Regions from separate parts of the Sporacetigenium mesophilum DSM 16796 genome, predicted to be linked through region 2. Evidence: riboswitches for the same ligand, from Rfam matches in the RefSeq annotation. Region 2 holds a riboswitch; the other holds the start of a gene.

Region 1 (3,429 bases), on a different contig from region 2:
CCATATAATCGTCAATGTCAATATTTGATAATATAGATTTTATTTCTTCCTCATTATGTTTTGTTCCTATTAGTAAAGTTTCAATATCAGAGACATTAGACTTTCCGAAAAAGTCTCCGCATACTTTAATATCAGTTATTATTCCCTTTTCAACATTTAAATAAAATTCTATATTTCCACCTGCATACTTTAATTCATTCATTAGGGTGTATTTAGGTGAGTTTCCAAAATTCCACTCCCAAGTATTGTATTTTTCATCGTATAACTTTTTTATGTTATTTAAATCATCTTCTGAGAATTTATAAATTTTATAATCAGTATTTGTTTGGGATATATGTTTCATAATCATATCTTTAAATTCTAATATGGTTAAAGGGCTTTTTAGATGTTCACTAATATTTGTTACCCTACTTGCTACTGACTTTACGCCTTTTCCTTCAAATTTAGATGGCTTTACCTTTAGAGCAGAAGAGATATCTGTTATTACTGAAGTAAATAATAAAGTACCATGATGCATAACTTTGTTTTTATAATTGCATTGAGCATTTCCTGAGAATTTCTTGCCTGATATGGTTAAGTCGTTTCTTCCAGAAAATTCAGCGTCTACAGATAATTCTTTTAGTATATCTATAATAGGCTGGGTAAACTTTCTAAAATTATTAAAGCTTTTAGCATCATCTGTTGATATAAAAGTAAAGTTTAAATTTCCTAAGTCGTGAAATACGGCTCCTCCCCCTGTTAACCTTCTAACTACAGGTATAGACTTTTCTTTAACATAGTCATAATTTATTTCTGACAATGTATTTTGATTTTTACCCACAATAATTGAAGGATCATTTCTCCATAACATAAAAACATCTTCATTAAAGTTTTTTAATATGTATTCCTCCGCTGCTAAATTAAAATTAGGATTTGTGAGATTATTATCAATAAATAGCATATTTATCCCCCTTGATTATTTATTTTATTAAATACTATCAGATATATTATTAGAATTCAACAGTATATTATTATCTTAAAAGATAGCATCTATAAGTAGCTAATATTACACTTGTTAAGATATTAATTAAGGTACTTTTTTGTAAATACTATAGTATAATAACAACATAAAGGAAAATTTTAGAAAATTTAATATTATCAGACGATATTAGCGGGAGATATCCATTAGGGTAGCCGAAGAAGCAATAAATTAATGCCGATTAATTTAGAATCTTTCAGGCAAAGGGACTGTTAATTGATGATACTCTGGAAAGTCCCGTTAGGGCGCCGAAGAAGAAAGGTAAGTTTAAAAGTTTTACCAAAGCTTTCAGGTAAATATACAGAGATATGAAGGCGTATATTACTTATGCTTTCATATCTCTTTTTAATTTATAAAGGGGGTGTATTAATGGATAATGTAAAAAAAACTACACTATATGATGCACATAATAAGTATGGGGGAAAGATTATAGAATTTGCTGGATGGCTTATGCCGGTACAGTATGAGGGCATAATTGAAGAACATGAAGCAGTGAGAAACAATGCTGGGTTATTCGATGTATCACATATGGGAGAGGTAGAAGTAAAGGGTAGAGATGCATTTAAATATGTTCAAAACTTAGTTACAAATGACATAGGTTTGCTTGTAGACAACCAGGTAATATATACATTTATGTGTTATGAAGATGGTGGAATAGTTGATGATCTTTTGGTTTATAAATTTGATGAAGATCATTACTATTTAGTTATTAACGCTGGAAATATAGAAAAAGATTTTGAATGGATGATCAATAATAAAGAAAGTTATGAAGTTGAAGTTGTAAATATTTCTAGTGAAGTTTCTGAAGTTGCAATTCAAGGACCAAAAGCTCAAGAAATACTTCAAAATTTAACAGATTTTAATTTAGATGAAATAAAGTTTTTTTACTGCAAAAGAGATGTATTAATTGATGGAGTCAAATGCCTTGTTTCAAGAACAGGTTATACAGGGGAAGATGGATTTGAAATTTATACTGAAAATCAGTACATTGAAAAAATTTGGGATAGTATATTAGAGACAGGAAAGCCTTATGGCATTAAGCCAGCGGGATTAGGTTGTAGAGATACATTGAGATTTGAAGTAGCTCTGCCTTTATATGGAAATGAGATATCAAAAGATATAACGCCATTAGAAGCAGGATTAGGATATTTTGTAAAACTAAATAAAGAGAGCTTTATAGGTAGAGAGGCTCTTATAAAACAAAAGAATGACGGGTTAAATAGAAAGCTTGTTGGTTTTGAATTAAAGGGAAGAGGAATTCCAAGACATGGTTACTCAGTTGAATTTAATGGTGAGAATATTGGAGTTGTAACTACTGGTTATTTTTCACCAACTCTTAAAAAAAATATAGGTCTAGCTCTTATAGATTCTAAGTATGCTGATTTAGGAACTGAAATAGATATTTTAATTAGAAATAAACCTGTAAAAGCTGAAGTTATTAATAAGAAATTCTACAAAAAAAATTATAAAGAATAAAGCAAGTTACAAATTAATAAATTTTTTATTAAGAATAAACTATAGGGGGATTAATTATGAAAATTTTAGAAGGATTACTTTATAGCAAGGACCACGAATGGGTAAAGGTAGATGGAGATAAAGCTTATATTGGAATTACTGATTTTGCTCAACATGCTCTGGGAAGTATTGTTTATGTTGAATTACCTGAACTAGATACAGAATTAAGTGCTAATGATACATTTGGTGCTGTAGAGTCAGTTAAGGCAGCTTCTGATTTATTTATTCCAATTGATGGTGTAGTAGTTGAAGTAAACGAAGCTTTAGAAGATAATCCTGAGCTGGTAAATGAAGATGCTTTTAAAAATTGGATGATTGTTGTTGAAATATCAGACAAATCTCAGCTAGAGGATTTATTATCAGCAAATGATTACGAAGAGTTTTGTAGCAAGGAGGCATAATATGTTTCCTTATATACCTAATACTGATTTAGAACGAAAAAAGATGCTTGAAAGTATTGGAATAAATAATGTTGAAGAATTGTTTATTGATATTCCTGAAAATGTAAAATTAAACAGAAGACTAGATATTAATGGGCCAATGTCAGAACTTGAAGTAAGCAAGGAAATAAAAGATATTTCAAATAAAAATCTAAATAATGAAGATTTAGTTTGTTTTCTTGGAGCAGGTTCATATGACCATTATATACCTTCAGTTGTAAGGCATATTACATCGCGATCAGAATTTTACACTGCTTATACTCCTTACCAACCAGAAATAAGCCAAGGTACCCTTCAAGTAATTTTTGAATATCAGACAATGATTGCAGAACTTACAGGAATGGATGTATCAAACGCTTCTATGTACGATGGAGCTACGGCATGTGCTGAAGCAGCTATGGTTTCTATGGCAAGTACAAAGAGAAAAAATGTAGTAGTTTCTAAAACTGTAAATCC
Region 2 (3,429 bases):
GTCATGAACTGTGCCCCAAAAAAGCAATTGATGTAAAAAGACCTTTTGTATTTAGACACATAAAATAAGGAGTGATAATATGGCTTTAAATATAGTACTTGTAGAACCTGAAATACCTCAAAATACAGGAAACATAATAAGAACTTGTGCAGCAACTAAATCTAAACTTCACTTAGTTAGACCATTAGGGTTTTCTATGGATGACAAATATTTAAAAAGATCAGGTCTAGATTATTTAGACTTAGTAGATATACAATACTATGATAGCTTTGATGAATTAAAACAAAAAAATCCAGAAGGAAAATTTTTTTATGGTACTACTAAGGTAAAACAAACTCATTCAGATGTGGAGTATGAAGATAATTGTTTTTTAGTATTTGGAAAAGAAACCAAAGGACTTCCTGAAGACTTAATAAAAGCAAATTTAGACACTTGTATAAGAATACCTATGCTAAATATTGAGAGAGCTAGGTCTCTGAATTTATCTAACTCAGTAGCCATAGTAGTATATGAAGCATTAAGACAACTAGATTATCCTGGTATGAGATAATAGTGTAGAATTACCAAGGAGTAATAAATTAAATATTGAATATATATAATATGAGTAAATAATTAATATATAGAGGGAGATTACACAATGAGTAATATAAAAGTTGTATGTGATAGTTTATCAGACATACCAAAAACTTTAATAGGTGAATACGATATAGATATCGTTCCTCTAACTATTATAATTGATGGACAAGAATATAAAGATGGAATAGATATATCCATAAATGAATTTTATACAAAACTTAGAACTGAAAAAGTTATACCAAAAACTTCTCAAGCTACATACATCCAATTCAAAGAGGTCTTCGATAAACATGTAAAATATGGAAAAACTGTATTATACATTGGTGGATCATCTGTAGCATCGGGAACGTATCAATCCGGAATTATGGCTAAAAACGATATTGATGGAGAGATATACACTTTTGATACTATGAGTTTTTCTTATGGTGCTGGTATGCAGGTTGTTCAAGCTGCAAAAATGGCTAAAGAAGGAAAAAATATAGAAGATATATTAAATGAACTAAAAATAATGAGAGATAAAATGAATGTTATATTTTCTGTAGATACGCTAGAATATCTACAAAAGGGTGGTCGAATATCTTCTACTAAGGCTGCAATAGGGACTATGTTAAACATAAAACCTATTTTAGAAGTGAAAGATGGATTGGTTACAAACATAGCTCAAGTTAGAGGAAAAAGAAATGTTATCTCCAAAATTATAGAGCTAGTTAAAGAAAGAGGAGGAACAAGCCTTAGTGATAAAACAATTGGTATTGGCCATGGAGACAACCAAGAAGAGCTAGAAAAATTAAAGGAAATTATACAAAAAGAGATAAATCCAAAAGATATAGTCGTGGTAGATGTAGGAACGTCTATAGGAACTCACGCAGGTCCTGGAGTAATGGGTATATTTTATATAAAAGAATAATAAATGAACCTTATAATATATATTATAAGGTTCATTTATTATGTTTATAATATATATATTTGTCGAAAAGATATTTATTATTTTAAGAAGGAGATTATATTAAAAAGGCGAAATTATATCATAAGTGTGAAAAGATAATTTAATTTAGTCATAAATATTGAATTATTATAATAGAATAGATTGTAGGTTTTAAAATACAAAAAAAAATAAAAAATTAACAAAATTGTATTGAATAAAAAAATTAAAAATTGTATAATTATGGTATAGAAAAGCGAAAACAGTCTGATAGAAGGATATAGAAGAGAGCCTAAGGGCCGCCGAAGGGACAAACTTAAATTTCTCCCAAGAAATTAAGTGAAATTCTCAGGCAAAAGGACTATATCTGGACAGAACCCTGGAATAAACAGGGAAAACAAATTGGGAATTTGTTTTCCCTGTTTTTTTATTGAAGACAACTTAAGGAGAAGCGAGGTGTTTTAGGTGAAAGTATTAACAAATAATCCTCTTGTTAGAGATAGTAATTTAAATAAAGATATTGAGTTTTTAGAGGAAGATTATATAGGTATACTTAAAATATGTAGAGATTACATACACTCTGGATACAGGCTACTATCTCATCCACTTTACGGAAGTGTAAAACCGAATGAAACACCATATAGGACTATAATATTAAAGCATGATAAGGACTTAGATATTAATTCTGTGATGTTGATAGAAGAAGCTTTAAGTACGGCTACAAAATTCAGAGGGAATTTTGATACACCAAAATGGCCTCTGAATATAATAGAGGACTTCCAAGTAGTAGACTTTGATATATTCAAAAACACAATAGAAAGAATTGAGTATGTAATATAAAAGGAGGAGGGCTTATGGAGATGCAAAATGTATATGATGTAATAATAATAGGTGCGGGCCCAGCAGGTTTAGCATCAGGTCTTTATGGAGCAAGAGCTAAAATGAAGACTCTAATAATAGAAAAAGATAAAACAGGTGGTCAAATAGTTACAACTGATGAAGTTGCAAATTACCCAGGTTCTATACCAGATGCTACAGGTCCAAGCTTAATCGCTAGAATGGTTGAGCAATGCAAAGAATTTGGAGCAGAAATGATAAAAGATACTATACTAGACACAGATCTAGAATCAGATATAAAGGTTTTAAAAGGAGAAAAAGGGGAATATAGAGCTAAATCTATAATAATAGCTACTGGTGCTAGTCCAAGAAAGTTAGGAGTTCCAGGAGAAAAAGAGCTAACAGGTAAGGGTGTATCATATTGTGCAACTTGTGATGCAGATTTCTTCACAGACTTTGAAGTATTTGTAATAGGTGGTGGAGATACTGCAATTGAAGAAGGAATGTACTTAACTAAGTTCGCCAGAAAAGTAACAATAGTACATAGAAGAAATGAGTTTAGATGTGCAAAGTCTATAGAAGAAAAAGCTAAAAGAAACTCTAAAGTAGAATTCTTATTAGATACAGTTGTTAAAGAAGTAAAAGGCGATGGGATACTAGAGTCTGTAGTATTTGAAAACACTAAAACTGGTGAGGTATTTGAATATCAAGCTGATGAAGAAGATGGAACAATGGGAGTATTTGTATTTGTAGGATTCTTACCACAAACTAGTTTATTTAAAGGAAAAATAACTTTAAATGAATCAGGGTACGTATTAACTGATCCAGACATGAAAACAAATATACCAGGAGTATTTGCGGCTGGGGATTGTAGAGAAAAATCTTTGAGACAGGTAGTTACTGCTACTGCTGATGGTGCAATAGCCGTTGTAGCAGCAGAGAAATATATAGAGTCAAAATTTGAACACTAATATCAAAGGAGGTATTTAATATGTTTGTACTTGATAAAGAAATTTTTGAAGAAGAAGTATTAAAAGCTGAAGGGTTAGTTTTAGTTGACTATTGGAGTGATGGTTGTGAGCCATGTAAGGCTT

What was found. A riboswitch is a leader RNA that binds a small molecule or an ion and turns the genes downstream of it on or off. The one in region 2 is predicted to bind glycine.
Region 1: it holds a riboswitch for glycine, as region 2 does, so the genes downstream of both, gcvT (glycine cleavage system aminomethyltransferase GcvT) here and BS62_RS08260 (GrdX family protein) in region 2, are expected to answer to the same signal.

Annotation. Positions count from the first base shown of each region.
Region 1 covers NZ_JCANUR010000001.1:178,972-182,400, forward strand. The annotation lists gene lplA (lipoate--protein ligase) at 1-940, opposite strand, end outside; glycine riboswitch at 1,142-1,240, shown strand; glycine riboswitch at 1,244-1,324, shown strand; gene gcvT (glycine cleavage system aminomethyltransferase GcvT) at 1,388-2,494, shown strand; gene gcvH (glycine cleavage system protein GcvH) at 2,551-2,934, shown strand; gene gcvPA (aminomethyl-transferring glycine dehydrogenase subunit GcvPA) at 2,936-3,429, shown strand, end outside.
Region 2 covers NZ_JCANUR010000008.1:50,250-53,678, forward strand. The annotation lists gene BS62_RS08245 (DUF362 domain-containing protein) at 1-68, shown strand, start outside; gene trmL (tRNA (uridine(34)/cytosine(34)/5-carboxymethylaminomethyluridine(34)-2'-O)-methyltransferase TrmL) at 80-550, shown strand; gene BS62_RS08255 (DegV family protein) at 638-1,483, shown strand; glycine riboswitch at 1,770-1,872, shown strand; gene BS62_RS08260 (GrdX family protein) at 1,964-2,338, shown strand; gene trxB (thioredoxin-disulfide reductase) at 2,359-3,306, shown strand; gene trxA (thioredoxin TrxA) at 3,327-3,429, shown strand, end outside.